One region of the Paenibacillus sp. FSL H7-0737 genome, then DNA from elsewhere that is predicted to be linked to it. Evidence: riboswitches for the same ligand, from Rfam matches in the RefSeq annotation. Region 1 holds a riboswitch; each other region holds the start of a gene.
The links. A riboswitch is a leader RNA that binds a small molecule or an ion and turns the genes downstream of it on or off. The one in region 1 is predicted to bind cobalamin.
Positions count from the first base shown of each region.

Region 2: linked by a shared signal. The riboswitch ahead of metE (5-methyltetrahydropteroyltriglutamate--homocysteine S-methyltransferase) and the one ahead of H70737_RS02360 (anaerobic ribonucleoside triphosphate reductase) in region 1 are both predicted to bind cobalamin.
Region 3: linked by a shared signal. The riboswitch ahead of H70737_RS29650 (S-layer homology domain-containing protein) and the one ahead of H70737_RS02360 (anaerobic ribonucleoside triphosphate reductase) in region 1 are both predicted to bind cobalamin.

Region 1 covers NZ_CP009279.1:534,773-540,336, forward strand. Annotated here, with positions in the region: gene H70737_RS02360 (anaerobic ribonucleoside triphosphate reductase) at 1-1,129, opposite strand, end outside; cobalamin riboswitch at 1,347-1,581, opposite strand; gene H70737_RS02365 (MTH1187 family thiamine-binding protein) at 1,956-2,264, shown strand; tRNA gene H70737_RS02370 (tRNA-Thr) at 2,359-2,430, shown strand; gene H70737_RS02375 (N-acetylmuramoyl-L-alanine amidase) at 2,581-2,838, shown strand; gene H70737_RS30940 (hypothetical protein) at 2,932-3,162, shown strand; gene H70737_RS30945 (hypothetical protein) at 3,341-3,496, shown strand; gene H70737_RS30950 (sporulation protein YjcZ) at 3,527-3,628, shown strand; gene H70737_RS02385 (NAD(P)H-dependent oxidoreductase) at 4,103-4,645, shown strand; gene H70737_RS02390 (winged helix-turn-helix transcriptional regulator) at 4,710-5,084, opposite strand; gene H70737_RS02395 (YhjD family protein) at 5,529-5,564, opposite strand, start outside.
Region 2 covers NZ_CP009279.1:4,929,534-4,935,097, reverse strand. Annotated here, with positions in the region: gene H70737_RS21675 (ABC transporter permease) at 1-62, shown strand, start outside; gene H70737_RS21670 (DedA family protein) at 80-703, shown strand; gene H70737_RS21665 (undecaprenyl-diphosphate phosphatase) at 753-1,613, shown strand; cobalamin riboswitch at 1,872-2,077, shown strand; gene metE (5-methyltetrahydropteroyltriglutamate--homocysteine S-methyltransferase) at 2,232-4,532, shown strand; gene H70737_RS30450 (DUF1540 domain-containing protein) at 4,671-4,823, opposite strand; gene H70737_RS21655 (hypothetical protein) at 5,193-5,564, shown strand, end outside.
Region 3 covers NZ_CP009279.1:903,813-909,376, forward strand. Annotated here, with positions in the region: gene H70737_RS03955 (cellulase family glycosylhydrolase) at 1-1,628, opposite strand, end outside; gene H70737_RS03960 (hypothetical protein) at 1,848-2,426, shown strand; cobalamin riboswitch at 2,518-2,718, shown strand; gene H70737_RS29650 (S-layer homology domain-containing protein) at 2,883-5,564, shown strand, end outside.

The sequences.
Region 1 (5,564 bases):
GTCGGCCTGTTACTGTGCCGTGTGCCAGACCGAGCCGAACCAGATTCAGTGTATTAAAGGAAAGGTTGCCCTTCCCGGAGCAATGATTACGCCCAAAACGGTCACCGAGCACTCGGGTGCGGCAGCCCATTGTAGCAAATTCCGTATCAGGATCACTTGGATCATAATACTGCAAGTTGAGCGGAGCGTCCAGATTAGCGAAGTTCGGATATAGTCTGCGTGCAGAACATTCCGCCGCTTTTAGGAACAATTCATAGTTAGGATCACCTTGCTGTTGATTGACTCCTTGCTTGCATTTGAAGATTTGAATCGGGAACACAGGTGTTTCTCCGCTGCCAAGTCCGTTCATCGTTGCTGTTAGCAGGGAGCTGATCACAAGCTGACCTTCTGGTGAAGTACAAGTACCATAATTGATGCTGGTAAACGGAATTTGCCCACCGGATCGGCTGGACATGGTGTTGAGATTATGTACCATACTTTCAGCCGCTTGCAGGGTTTCGATTTCGGTTTCCTTTAGTGCAAAACGAAACGCTTTTGGATATAACTCCGCCAGATCGATCCGGCTCATTGTAATCTCGCCCAAAGAATCATTAGCTTGTCCCTCATCAAAATAATCCAGACCCTTGCGGAACAGCTTAGCGAAGGATTTGGTTACATAAGGTGCTAGATCATAGTCGAGTTTATTGGCGGATACGCCGCCATATTGAGCATTTTGCTGGGATTGAAAAATAATTGCTACCAGTGACATAGCTGTCATTATGGAGTTCGGAGGACGAACACTGCCGTTGCCGGTGTTGAAGCCTTCGCGGAGAAGCTTATCGAACGGGATAAAAATGCAGTTAGTCGTTCCGATTGCGTATTGATCCAGATCATGCACATAGACGACATTGTCATCAATGGCTTGCACTAGCTGCGGCGGCATCGTAAAGTTGCGGGCGTACCATTTTGAATATTCACTGCCGAACTTGCTCATTTTACCGGAGAAACTCTCTCCGTTCAAATTGGCATTCTCGCGCAGCAGGTCCAAATCCCGGCTGTCGATAATATCGCGTCCTAAATCAATGAGCTCTTCTAAAAGAACTTCTCGTGCATTTGTTGTACCGTTAAATTGTCTCTCCAACAACGTCATTGTATAGCTCTCCTCTCAGTCTATCGTCCTATCATTAAGAAGTGGGGCCGCATAAGCGGCCGTATATTCATTGTGATCTCATAAAAAAAGCATCCTCTAGCGAGGATGGCAGAAAATGCCCGATGCGTTATGTAAATATCCACACAGATATTTGCAGTGGTCTCTAAGAAGATGACCGCATGCGGACACCGTTCCTGTTCCTCGCAGGCACTCATAGTTGGTGTCGTCGAAACAGGCAGGTCTCCTGGCTTCCGTAGGACCTCTCAGCGCCTTCCCAAGGGGGCTCTTACCCCTCAGTGGCTTCTGCCAGGAGATCTGCCCATCTTAAGCTTAAAAAAGCTTGTAAGGGGCATCCGGTTACAGTGGCGGGACCGCAGCGGATTTTCACCGTACTTCCCTATTAAGCTCTAATTCCGATAAAGGATCAAAGCGCCTGTCTCCACTATATTTTGTTGTCGTTAGATAAAAATAACCCAAGATGTTGTGTTTGTAAATAGTTTTTTAGAAAACCCGCGTGGGGAGCGGGTTCTTCAAAAGTACTCCACAAATGATCCACAGGCTGTCCATAAGTAATCCACAATTGATCCACAGGCATATGAAAAATGATTCATAAATTGTCCGAAAAGATGCCACAAAGAGTCCATAAATGTAGTGCAGATGACCCTAGAATTCATGTTAGAAAAAATACTTGTGGCGAAAGTCATATTTCGGAGAATTTTGGGGAAAGAAGAAGGGGCATAATAAAGCTGAGATCATTTGTGGGAGAGCGGTGGAGTTGTTACAATAGAAGGAGACACATACTTTAAAATTCCGAGGAGGTATTCCCATGCCTATTGCTGAAGTAACCGTTATTCCGATTGGAACAGGTAGTACGAGCCTTAGCAGCTATGTTGCGGATATGCAGCGAGTGCTGAAGACGGTAGAAGGGATTACTTATGAGCTTACATCCATGGGTACAATCATCGAAGGGCCTCTTCAGCGTATTTTTGCTGCAGTCGAAGCGCTGCACGAGTCTCCTTTTTCCGCAGGTGCAGAGCGTGTCTCTACCTCACTTAAAATAGACGACCGCCGCGATAAACCCTCCACTAGCCGTGGAAAGCTGGAGTCTGTGGAGCGTAAACTACAGGTGGAATAGCAGTTCGGGAGAGTAGGGAAATAGGGAGAAATAGGCTTGCGTTTCTGGCTGAAAGTTGTATAATATTTTTTGTTTGACAGAAAAATCGGCTTAAGCTGGTGTAGCTCAGGGGTAGAGCAACGCACTCGTAATGCGTAGGCCGGGGGTTCAATTCCCTTCACCAGCATCCCAAAAAACCATATTTGGCGCGGATTCTTGAAGTTTGGGGAGTCGCGCTTTTTTGTTTCTTCTACCATTCTTCTACCGAAAGAGTGTCTTTTCCGCTTGTAATGGAGTCCCCAACGACCGGGGCCAAAAGGCAAAAAAACTGCATGTGGTGCGTGAGAGCAACATACCTGCAGTACTCACGGAGAATTTATTTTTGGATGTGGCAACCGACGCTGCCAAACTCAAAAAAGATGTGGTTATCCAAGCAATCATTGATAGCCATGTGATCGGGATTGCAAAGTACCTAGGGCTGAAAAAGAAGGAAACAGCGAATCAGGGCAACAATGACAATAAAGTGGTAGTACTCGTAAACGGCAAGAAAGAGCAAGTAAGACAGTTAACCTTACAAAGTGAACTGGAAAGTTAATTTGTCGAGCCGGAAGTTTTGGGCGCTGCTGGCCGTTACCGGCGTAACCTCTCATCATAAAATAAAGTAATACGAGCGAGGGGGAGTTTCCTGATGGATGCTTATTGCAGCTGCTTGCGCTACATGAATAGAAGAGTGCGGATTCTGACTAAAGATGGTAGACAGCACGTAGGCGTAATTACAAATGTGGACAGAAATAATGTTTACTTAAGAACGGAACATAACGGATCTGTGCACACTTCAGCTTTTTTTGGTAATCCTTTTGCTACAAATGACATCTTAACCTTGAGTTTGTTCACTCTGCTGGCTATAGCCCTTATTTAAAAAATCATAAAACCGGGAAAAACCGCCCACTGGCTTCGGCTGGTGGGTATTTTTTTGTTTTTTACGAAATGTCGGATCCCGCAACAGGCCTACTATTTTCGTTTCTTTTTTACCCAAGCACCGATACAAATCCCGCATATCTTAGTTTTGTATCCAATTAAAAAGGAGGAATTGACAAATGGGCGAAGTACGTGGAGAACGTTGTTGCGGCGTTGGTGAACGTGAACGTGAACGTGAACCTGAACGTTTTGTTGGTGGAGCCTTTACATCCACAGGGGCAATCTTAGTGCTCTTTATCCTGCTGGTCATCATTACAAAAGCTTGTATATTTTAAATTGTATTCAATTACAAAGGAGGAGTTAAAATGGGCGAATTCGCAGGAGGATATGGTGGCTTTACTTCTACCGCCGCAATTCTGGTTCTGTTTATCTTGTTGGTAATCATCTCTAAGACTTTGTTTATTTAAGTTTCAAACCTCCCAATATAGCTGCACCTTATTAAATCCGCCAGTACTCATGCTGGTGGATTTTTTTCATACATAATCAAAAACGCACCCTGTCAACCTTAAGTGGTAGGCGAGTATCCCAAATGGATTATGTTGAAATTATGCGGAAGTACCGTACCCTTCCAGTAATGGTGGGGTATTTCTTTGCGTTCAGGCAAATTTTTTTATCAGTGATATAGAGTTCATACACATAACGTTACATCCGTCTAACCTTTACTCAAGTAAAATGGCGGAATGACCCAGTCTCTCTTGTGTGATATTTGGGTGTACACCGAAGACGAGATTCGCCCCGAAGACTATACATCAATCACGTGCAGGCAGGTTGCAGTGCTTACCTTTAGGTAAGTACGTGAACTAAAAGTGCATACTTACGCGATGTCATGGTGGGAGGTATACTCAAGTCCTAAATCTGATTCAAACATGGAGGATACACCAATGAAAACACTTATTGTCGTCACGCACCCAAACATCGAAACATCCGTCGTTAATAAACGCTGGATCGAAGAACTCCGTAAATATCCAGACAAATATACGGTGCACGAGCTGTACAAAGCCTATCCCGATGAAAAAATCAACGTGGAAAAGGAACAACAGCTGATTGAAGCGCATGATAAGCTCGTCTTACAATTCCCTGTCTACTGGTTTAGTAGTCCACCTCTGCTTAAAAAGTGGCTGGACGAAGTATTTACTTACGGATGGGCATATGGCTCGAAGAGTGATAAATTAAGAAATCGAAAAATCGCATTAGCTGTAACTGCCGGAGGAAGTGCAAAAGACTTTAGTGAAGAAGGTAAACTCGGCTACGGGCTTGACCGTATTTTATCTCCCTTTGACACGACTTTTTTGTATTGCAACGCTGATTATCGTTCCTTCTATGCCATTTATGGCACGGAATCTGAGACGGTAGGAAGTACGGATTACTTAAATAAATTGGATATCAGTTCGCAAGGCTATGTTGAATTTATCGAAAATATGTAATTAGATTTGAAGCAAAAAGCAGCATTTTCATTAATGGAAATGCTGCTTTTGTCATAAGTTGTCGTTAAATCGTAAAAGGTATGGTTATCTCTTGCGCGGCTGGAACGAAGTTTTTCTCTCCCCAAGTGCACATCATATCCAGCACCGGAATAAGCGATTGGCCCTTCTCGGTCAAGGAATACTCAACTTTAGGGGGAATCTGGGGGAATTCCTCGCGCCTGACGAGACAGTCGGCTTCCAGTTCTTTCAACATAACGCTTAATGTCTTAAAAGGTATTGTACCGATACCCCGTTGCAGTTCATTGAACCGCACGATCTTGTTTTCAGAGAGATAGTAGAGAATAGTCATTTTATATTTACCACTAATAATAGACAAGGTGTAGCCAAAGCTAGTGTCCTTCTGTTGAATGCCAGGCGGTATACAGATTTCATCACTCATGGGCTATTACCCTCCTTCAGAAAATATTCAACGAAAAGGCAAACGCCTGTTGTCGCTCCGTACTGAGGTCCCGACTTTATTATGTTTTACAACCTGCTATCAAGTCATCCTGTGAGAACGAATTCACTATATCATTTTGAAACAATTTGTTCAAAGCACTCGTGGCTAACTATCAATCGGTCGATTTTCTCTGTCGGCGAAGCGGGCCTCTTTGGTTGGAAATCAAAAGTGCCAAGCGGATAGCCTAAGCGACGAATTGAAGTTTTTAATGTAATTTTCATGTGAGCATCATCTTATTTTCAGGTTCAAGGTATATATTGAAGACACCAAACACCCCCCAGTGTTTTGTGGTATAAATCTCTCAGGTCTTGCCAACTCCCATGGTAAGGCCTATTTTTTTGTTCGCTAATTAAATGAGGGAGGGGGGGCAGCTTCTTCGCTACTTCACTTAATCTGATACTGCTCTTCATAGCTCTTAAA
Region 2 (5,564 bases), 2.4 Mb from region 1:
GACTTTACTTCTTTTTTATTCGCAGCCGTTATTTACGCAACTTGAAGAAGAACTTGATCTGAATAATGGGGGTTACGAAATGCAAGCATGGATTACAGATTTTATGGAGCAGTTTGGTTACTTTGGTATTTTCCTGATGCTCGCTTTTGAAAATATATTTCCACCGATTCCTTCCGAAGTGATCCTTCCTTTTGGCGGATTCATGACAACCACAACGAATTTGACCATTCCTGGTGTAATTATTGCTGCTACGCTTGGCTCACTGCTGGGTGCAGTAATTCTCTATTATATCGGTCGTTTGTTGGATGTAAATCGCTTGGAAAAGATCGTTGAACGCTGGGGCGGCCTACTCCGGATTAGCAAAAAGGACATCCACAAGGCTGACGCTTGGTTTGACAAATATGGCTATTGGACCGTATTATTTTGTCGGATGGTTCCACTAGTGCGTAGTTTGATTTCGATCCCTGCAGGGATGTCGGGCATGAAATTTGGAGTGTTTATGATCTTCACAACGATTGGTACGCTGGGATGGAACCTATTGCTGGTGCTTATTGGTGCGGCATTGGGTGAGTCGTGGGAAGACATCGCCATGTATATGGATATGTACTCCAACGTAGTGTACGTGCTTCTTGCAGGTGGAGTAGTGATCCTTGGGTATTTGTTCTTCCGCAAGCGCAGCCGGAAAATGAACACCGAAGGTTGAGCCGAGAAGGACTTATAGATAAAAGTTATGATTAAAAGGAGGAGAACAAATGGAGCTATTAACGATTATTAAAGCTATTATTTTGGGAATTGTTGAAGGATTGACTGAATTTGCTCCGGTATCCTCCACAGGTCATATGATTATTGTTGATGATATGTGGTTAAAATCGACAGAGTTATTTGGGCAATATACGGCCAATACGTTCAAAGTGGTTATACAGCTGGGGTCAATATTAGCAGTTGTAGTTATTTTTAGAAATAGGTTCATTGAATTGCTGGGCTTAAAGCGCTTCAGCCGCAAGCAGTTGGATCCTGTAACCGAGCAACAACCACAGCTTGAAAAAGGCGGCCACCTGAAGCTTACACAGGTGCTTGTAGGTTTAGTGCCAGCAGGCGTGCTGGGGGTTCTGTTTAATGATTATATTGACGAGCATTTATTCTCTACATCCACCGTGTTAATCGGTCTAGTAGTCGGTGCTGTATTAATGATTATTGCGGATCTATTCGGACCAAAGAAGATTCAAACGGAGAGTGTCGATCAGATTACATATAAGCAGGCGCTAGGTGTTGGTCTGGTCCAGTGCTTCTCCTTGTGGCCGGGATTTTCCCGTTCCGGGTCGACGATTTCTGGTGGTGTTCTTCTGGGTATGAGTCATCGCGCTGCTGCTGATTTCACGTTTATTATGGCTGTTCCAATCATGGCAGGCGCCAGTTTACTCTCACTGATGAAGAACTGGCAATATTTCACCATCGATGCCCTGCCGTTCTTCATTGCAGGCTTTATCAGTGCCTTTGTATTTGCACTATTATCGATGCGTTTCTTCTTGAAATTGATCAACCGGATTAAGCTTTTACCATTTGCTATATATCGCATAGTACTTGCTGCAGTAGTATATTTCGTGTTTTTCTAAATCCGTTATAAGGAATCGATATAACAAAAGCCCCCGTAATCTATTGCAGATGACGGGGGCTTTCACGTATGATGACATCAGATTTAAGACACTCACTTTATCCTTATAATTCTCGCATAAACGCTTACCGTCCTTAAAAGGACGCTGAAGGCGTTTTAGCTTATGGATGATAAGAAAGTATAAGTATCACGAAATACTTTCTTATAATTCTCGCATAAACGCCTACCGTCCGTATAAGGACACCGAAGGCGTTTTGGCTTGACAATATCGGAGACAGGTGCTTGCCGGAAATTAGTAATTCGGTAGGCTTAATAGGGAAATTCGGTTTGAAGCCGATGCGGTCCCGCCACTGTAACGGAAGAGTCCATAGCAACATATGTCACTGGCAATTTACTACTGCTGGGAAGACTGCTAAGGATGCTGACACCGCTAGCCAGGAGACCTGCCTGTTTCAACAGCACTGCTTCACCTACGGAGGATAGGAAGGTGTTAGACGTTAACCATAGGTATATTATGGGCGTCTTTCCCTTTGACTTTTTTAGGGAAGGGCGCTCTTTTTTAAAGGAATGCAAGTGATATCGAGTCCAAAATAAGAAGATGGAGAAGGGGAGCTGCAAAGTGACGAACAAAGTAAAAGTAAGCAATCTTGGCTATCCAAGAATCGGAAAAAACCGCGAGTGGAAGAAAACGTTGGAAGCCTTCTGGGCGGGAAAAATAAATGAGGAAGCGTTCCGTACTGAAATGACAGGAATTCAGCTTCAGCATTTGAAGACTCAGCAGGAGGCAGGAATTGATTTAATTCCGGTAAATGATTTTACGTTCTACGATCATGTGCTAGATACAGCTGTGATGTTCGGGATCGTACCTCCACGTTATGCGTATGATGGTGGCGACATTGGGCTTGATCTTTATTTTGCGATGGCTAGAGGAAATGCTGAGGCTACCGCTTGCGAGATGACTAAATGGTTCAATACGAACTATCATTACATCGTTCCAGAGATCGGTGCACAAACGCCGCGTCTGACCGAGAACAAACCACTGGCAGCTTATCGTTTTGCCAAGTCCCAAGCGGGAATTGAGGGTAAACCTGTGGTTTTAGGCCTTTATACATTCCTTAAGTTGTCAAAAGGATTTGCATCTGCGGATATTTCGAAGATTGCTGCTCGGTTTCTTCCGGTTTACGTTCAGCTGTTGCAGGAACTGAAGCAAGAAGGAGTAAGCTGGGTACAAATTGATGAACCAGCGATTGTTACAGGAATTAATGAATCAGAATTATCCTTACTTCACTCGATTTACACAGAAATTGCTGAATCCGTGCCTGGATTAAATATTATTCTGCAGACTTACTTTGAAGCTGCTGAACCGCTGGAGGCACTGTTCAAGCTTCCGGTACAAGGTTTAGGTCTTGATTTTGTCCATGATGGCGGGACGAACCTGGCATCGATTGAACGTCTTGGCTGGCCTGAGGATAAGTGGCTGGGAGCGGGTATTATTGACGGACGCAACATCTGGCGCTCAGATCTGGATGCTAAACTGCAGCTAATCGAGAAGCTGAGTGTACATGTATCACTTGATCGTCTTATTATACAACCTTCTTGCAGTTTGCTGCATGTTCCGGTTACTGTTCAGGGTGAGGTGAAGCTGAAGGCCACCGTTAAGGCTGCTTTAGCTTTTGCTGATGAGAAGCTTAGAGAGCTTGGCCTGCTTGCTGCAGCCTTAGAGGGTACAGCAGAAGCTGCTGCTGCGTTGACAGCCAGTCGCGAAGCCCTTACTGCCTTCCGTGCACTTCCTGAACGCGGTCGTAAGGATGTGGCTGAGCAAGTTCTGGGACTTACAGATTTACCAGACCAACGTAGCCTACCTTTTGCTGAGCGCCTGAAGGTGCAGCAGCAGAAGTGGCAGCTGCCACTTCTGCCAACGACAACAATCGGAAGCTTTCCACAGACTGTAGAAGTGCGCCAGGCAAGGTTGAAATGGCGTAAAGGCGTATGGAATCAAGAGCGTTACGACGGGTTCGTTCGTGAGCAGATTGCAGATGCAATCACTTTCCAAGAAAAGCTGGGTCTGGATGTACTCGTGCATGGTGAGTTCGAAAGAACCGATATGGTGGAGTTTTTCGGGGAGAAGTTGGATGGTTACTTATTTACTAGTAATGGCTGGGTTCAATCCTACGGATCACGCTGCGTTAAGCCACCAGTTATTTATGCGGATATAGCTTTTATCCAGCCTATGACTGTAAAAGAAAGCGTCTATGCTCAGTCGTTAACTTCCCTTCCTGTTAAAGGCATGTTGACTGGTCCTGTTACGATTCTCAATTGGTCTTTCGTACGTGATGATCTTAGTCGGGAAGCAGTAGCGAATCAAATTGCCTTAGCGCTCCGTCATGAAGTTAAAGCTTTGGAGGATGCAGGCATAGAGATGATTCAAGTAGATGAACCGGCTATCCGTGAAGGACTCCCTTTGAAGGCTGAAGATCATGAGGCATACTTGAATTGGGCGGTGAAGTCGTTCCGTATCGCGACGAATCATGTGAAGGCTACGACACAAATTCATACCCACATGTGCTATAGCGAATTTAATGACATGATAGACTCCATTTCAGCGATGGATGCAGATGTTATCTCTATTGAGACTTCACGTAGCCATGGGGAACTGATCGTTAGCTTTGAGGAGCAGGCGTATGATAAAGGAATTGGTCTTGGTGTATATGATATCCATAGTCCACGGGTTCCTACAGTAGAAGAGATGACAGCTAATATTGATCGTGCGCTGCGGGTGCTTGATCCTGAACAGTTCTGGATTAATCCGGATTGCGGTCTTAAGACACGTGGCTGGCAGGAGACAGAAGATGCACTTCGTAACATGGTAAAGGCTGCCGCTATTGCAAGAGAAAATGCAGGAGTTAGTGCTTCCAAATAACATAAGAGGTATACAATAAAACATAGCCGGGGAATTTCTCCCTGGCTTTTTATTTCAGCCACTTGATAATAATTCTCATTCTTGATAGAATGAGAAAAGAAAAGAAGGAACCGTGGAGGGTCCCTTCAAATCATCACCTTATTTGCTTTCGAAAGTCTTGCAATCTGTTTCTTCTGCACGTGTAGGTTCTTGGGAGCTGTGGAAAGCTACAAAGATAGAATCAGCACTGCATTTGTTCTCTTCTGCCCAGTGGGTGCAGGAGTTAACTTCGCAAATTACGTCTTTTGCCATGAGGGTTCACCTCCCCTTTTAGTAATAGACAGCATTATTAAAAAACTTCTCTGTTCAACAAGGTGGAGCTTGTCCGAACAGAACCGTGTTCTGCCCTCATTCATTATGAATAGAGGGTTTTTTGGTATTTTTTTACGTGTTTAGACGTGGTAATTGTACCAAATAAAGTGTGTGTAAGCAAATGGGTTATTCGATAACAGAAATGTGACAAAGTTATACAAAAAATTATAAAAAAGCACAAAAGATACTTATTACTTACATGCCTAAAAATAGAAAATAATTCTAAATATCTATATTATTACAAGAATTATATGGTAATATTTTCGATAGGGAACGGCCGCTCCTAATCTGAAATATTGGAGGATGAAGATGTTGAAAAAGTTATTACTATTCCCTTTTGCCTTAATGCTCATCTTGTGCTTACCTATTTATGCAGGTGCAGAAGGTGTACATAATGACCAAGCTCCTCAAATAAGTGAATCAGAAATCATAAAAGTCTACAAAGCCTCAGCTACGGGATTGTCAGAAATTTCAGTAGAGGAGTACAATGAAATTCTTGCACAAGGTCAAGCTTTAGAAGCTGCTAAAGAGGGGCTGATACCAAGTATACCCCTGTTCATAACGGACTCTTCCTTTGATGACGCTTCTGTAATTGCACCTAGAGATGCTTATCAAACAACGATATACTCCTACCAACAAAATGGTTATGTCTCATATGTTACTAGAAGTGGTTTAACTAGA
Region 3 (5,564 bases), 370 kb from region 1:
CCATCTTTAACATCTTTAAAGAAGGCTGGAAGCAGCTTGATTTCTTTCGTGTTATAAGAGGGTGAGAACGTATTGCCGAACTCCTTGAATGGTGTCCAGTCTTGCGGGCCTGCATTGCCACCAGGGGTATAGACAGCCTCCATCGTGGCAAGCTGGTTACCATTAAAGGTAGTTGGAATCGCAAACGATTCAGTCGTACCTTTGGCATCACTTAATTTGGCAGTGTCATTCACGATGATCTTTAGTCTCCACGCAACACCTTTGTTGAATTTCAGCGTTAACACGGCATTTTCACCGTATTTTTGGGAAGCTGTGAGTTTTTTGAGTTGGCTGGCTTTGAGTGTGAGCTCCTCGCCATTCAAGGTGTAATCTTTTCCCTTTGTTAGATACTTCCCATTTGCACTAATCATGGTTAGCTTATTGCCGTTTAGGTTCAGCTTCACCTTGGTGTCTTTGATCGCTGCACCTTTTTTTAGATAGACCAGATCGCTTTCAGTGCTGGAGGAACGTTCCTTCAGACCAGACATTAATACACCCTGCAGCTCAGAATCGGACCACTTATACGTTTTGCGGTTGAAATGCTGCCCATTATCCCAGAGCATGGAGGTCATTTTCTTTTCTTTTAAATAATAGGTAAGGTACTCGAAGAATTTCAGCTTCTCGCCTTGTTCAATCACACCTGTATCTTTATCGAATCCTAGCAGTCCAAACTCACCAACGATAACAGGGATTCCTTTGGCTACGAATGTGTTGTAAACGTTATCAAAAGTTTGGATGATATCGTTTTTTGTATCTTTTTCAAACGTGGTGTAACCAGCGATATTCACACTGAACGGCCAGAAGCCATAGTAGTGAACGGTCGCAATTATGTTCGGATCGTTAAGAGCTGTAATCGTCTTGTAGAGCTGATCCATTCTAGGTTGGGTAGGAGAAGTCTCTAATGAAGGTAGCACTAGTGGACGGACATCATTTTTTCCACCTGAGTTTCGAACGATCTGATGGAAGGAATTGTTGAGCTCTGCAAGCATCTGTTCCATCTTCGCTTCATCCGTACTTCCGCCATCTGTGAAACGAGGTTCATTAATGCTTTCGAACATCAGCTTATCGGATTTATCCTTGAAGCGGTCAGCAATTTGAGTCCATGCTGCATTATAACGCGCCAGCGTTTCCTCATGCTTCTCTTCCATATGACTTACCCATAACCAGGAGTCGTGATGGACGTTAATCATTACATATAACTTGGCGTCCAGCGCCCAGCCTACAACTTCTTCGACACGGTCGAGGTAAGCTTTTTCAATAGTGTAGTTCGGTGCTTCGCCTATGTGTGAATCCCAAGTGATAGGAATACGGATACTTTTGTAGCCTTGTGCGGCGATTTTCTTAATCAGTTCTTGGGTCACACGCGGATTGCCCCAGGAGGTTTCATCCTCACCTGTAGCATCTAGAGTATTGCCAAGGTTCCATCCGGGCTGCATATCGTCTACATAGGATTGGATCTTACTCTTTGGTGCTGCCTTAGCTTGTTGCTCGTCCTTAGTGGCAGCGGCGGCAATGGATGAGAACAAAGAGAGCAGAAGAGCGGTGACAAGGGTCAATGATAAGAATGATTTCTGGATTCGAGTAGTCATTGAATTCTCCTTTGTAAGATCATTTTTGAGGATGCTTAAACCTGACCTTCCTTGGTACTTTGGTACTTAGATGAACACGTACACCTCCATGAATTCGTTGTAAACGCTTACCAAATACCCTAACATAGAATAATTTCAACGAGTACCTTACTAATTTGTGGTAAATTCATATATGAATTAGTGATTTGCAGTGATTCCAAAGTTATGGAGGGCAATCCAGTGAGCAGATTTCATTACATAGGCTCGGCTACAGAACTTCCGTTAGGAGAAAGAGGCAGTGTACCGTCAGTAATGACATATAATGAAGTGAAAAATTCCCCGGAGTATAAGAAACAAAGAGAGGCTCTGCGCCTGCAAGGTATAATTCCTTTGGATGACATCGCAGATCTGTCTCATTTAAGAGATGAGGACTGTCTTGTATACGACTCGGAAGAAGATGCAGCGGGTATTTTTATAGAGGAACTTGGGTATTGGAACGATGAGATTCGCAAGCATTTTCGGAGTCCGTATGTGTACCGGATTTCACCGAATTGGGGCGGCTTCTCTGTATCCCCTAAGCTAAAAGATACTCTACCGGGATCGTATAACGCCTCACTCAAGTGTTGTCGGGAGTTATTTAGGCTTATGACAGATTATGGGGTATCTGGTACCGAGTTCGAGCTCTATACATGCTGGGCTGAGGAAGAAGGACTCCCACGTAATAAAAAGTATGATCGAATCTTTGATTTGGCCTCTTTGTCACTGAAGGATGGTTTTGAGCTGAGAGAAAAAGAGTATATTGTGGTTAAAATGATTTGATATTCAATAGGATTATCGCTAACTACTCGTTATACAAAAAACAAATATTGCATGACAAAAGCAACTATATTAGATATGATGAAGCATGGAAAAATTAATATTAGCAATAGGTGCCAATTATGAATGTTTCGGAAATACAATCATAGATTGGTTAAATGGAAAGCGGGTGTGAATCCCGCGCGGTCCCGCCGCTGTGAAAGAGGAGTCCTTGCAAGGTACCACTGGGAAACTGGGAAGGTAGCAAGGGTGATGATACTTGAGCCAGAATATCTGCCTGTTTCTGATACACCGTTAAACTCTACGAGCGATAGAGAGGTGTTTGATATAGTATATGCCTGCTATTGTTGCGGTTCACTATCTTAAACCTCTTGACGTATGTTGAGTGGTTTTTTTGTAGTGCTATGAAAGTTTATTCTGTTTTTTAACATAGGAAGAGAAGGGAAGGGTTATGGAAACATGAAGAAAAATAAGTTTTTAGCTTGGTTACTTATTGTAGCAGTATTTATCACGACGTTCTCTACAAGCGTAATCCCGGCTCATGCGAATGAAGCAATTGCCGATAGTGCAGTTGTAACAACAGAGGTTGATCAAGCTCTAGTAGAGCAGATTAATGCGCTAGTACAAGAGCCAGATACAGAGAAGCCTACGATTTCAATAGAAGGTATACAAGATAAACAGGAAGTATCCAGTAAAGATGTGAGCTTCAAAGTAGTGGTTACAGACAATGTCTATAAAGACATTATTCCAGTAGTAAAGCTGAACCAAGTCGTTCTGTCAGCTACTAATGGTGAGTACAAAGCATCTCTAAACCCAGGTAGTAACGTAATCGCAGTAACAGCTATAGATGGCGCAGGAAACAAAGCAGATAATGTAACCTATCAGGTTACTTATAAAATCACTGCTAAAGAACAGTTAGATAAAAGCTTGGCCTACATCGTTAACACCGTAAAGAATCCTTCATTTGGAACAGGTAGCGGAGAATGGTCGATTCTTTCTCTAGCACGTGCGAACTACAAAGTACCTAACGGTTATTACAATCTCTATTACAACAATGTAGCTACGCGAATAGCAACGATAATTAAGGATGGAAAACTCGACGCTAGTAAAAGCACAGAGAACTCCAGAGCCATTCTAGGACTTACCTCTATCGGAAAAGATATCACGAATGTTGCAGGTCATGATCTAAGAAATGCACTAGCTGATTATCAATATATTCAGAAGCAAGGGAACAACGGTCCCATATTTGCTCTGATTGCACTAGATAGTCATAACTATGAGATTCCAGTATTATTCCCTGATCCTGATGAGAAGGGAGTTATATATCAAAGCACAAGAGAAAACCTGGTTCAGTACATCTTAGATAGAGAAGTTAAAAAAGGTGCAGCAGATGCCGGGGGCTGGGCTTTAGGTGTAACCAAAGCCGACGTCGATATGACCGGGATGGCGATGCAAGCACTTGCGCCTTATTACGCAAAGGATCCTAATGTAAAAGCTGCCGTGGATCGGGCGATTGCATGGTTATCGAGTGTACAAAATGCTCAAGGCGGATTTACAAGCTGGGGAAGCACAAGCAGTGAGAGCATTGCACAGGTTGTTGTTGCCTTAACTGGCGTAGGCGTAGATCCGCACAGTGACCCTAGGTTTATTAAAGAAGGAAATTCACTTATAGATGCTTTACTTAGCTTCTCTGGGCCGGATGGTGGATTCAAGCATATTCTCACCGGTAAAGTAGACGCTATGGCTACGGATCAAGGTACATATGCGCTCGTATCCTATGATCGTCTGATCAATAATAGCAACCGTCTCTATGACATGAATGATGTTCCATTTGAACAACCTACTACTGTTGTAGCCAAACAACAATTAAATAAAAACCTTGCCTATATCCTAAACACTGTAAAAAATCCGTCTTTTGGAACAGGTAGCGGGGAATGGTCGATTCTTTCTCTAGCACGGGCCAACTTCGAGGTTCCAAGTGGCTATTACAATCTTTATTATAATAATGTAGCTGCTGAAGTAGCTAAGCTAATGAAGGATGGAAAACTCGACCCTTCTAAAAGCACAGAGCATTCCAGAGCGATTCTAGGACTTACCTCGATCGGAAAAGATATCACGAATGTTGCAGGGCATGATTTAAGAAATGCACTTGCAGATTTTCAATATGTTCAGAAGCAAGGGCTTAATGGTCCCATATTTGCGCTGATTGCCTTAGATAGTCATAACTATGATATTCCTGTAGTAGAAGGCGTTACAGATCAAACCACAAGAGAAAAACTAGTTCAGTATATTTTAGAAAAAGAAGCACCAACTGGTGGATGGGCGTTATTTGGTACTAAAGCCGATACCGATATCACTGGAATGACGATGCAAGCACTTGCGCCTTACTATGCAAAGGATCCTAATGTAAAAGCTGCTGTGGATCGCGCGATTGCATGGTTATCAAGCACACAGAATGATCAAGGTGGATTTACAAGCTGGGGAAGCACAAGCAGTGAGAGCATCGCGCAGGTCATTGTTGCTTTAACTGGCGTAGGCATAGATCCGCACAGTGACTTAAGGTTTGTTAAAAAGGGAAATTCACTGATTGATGCACTGCTTACCTTTGCTGATCCGGATGGTGGATTTAAGCATATTCTCACCGGAAGAGTAGATGGGATGGCTACGGACCAAGGTACGTATGCACTTGTGTCCTATGATCGTCTGATTAATCACAGTAACCGTCTCTTTGATATGAATGATGTGGTAATTGAACAACCACCTGTACAACCAGAGGGTCCGAAAGAATTTCCGTTACCTTCTGGTGATAAGCCGGAAGTTGTAATCAATGATGATGCTCATGATTATATCGTTCCGATCAGCACAGGAGATAGCAACAAGGAAATAACGGTAGTTATTCCTAAAAGTCAACAATCGAAGGTTAGTGTTAGTTTACCTAATAACAGCGATCTTCCTCAGATTGAGGCTACCAAAGGTGACGTATCTGTAGTCATTCCTAAGGGTGCAAAAGTTACAAGTGGAAATGCCGCAGCGATTGAACTAATGTCACCTTTAACAGGCACAGAAGCTGCACTAAAAGATAGTCTGAATCAGATTATTTCCCAGGATAAGAAGCTGGAGAGCATTATTCAAGCTTTTTCT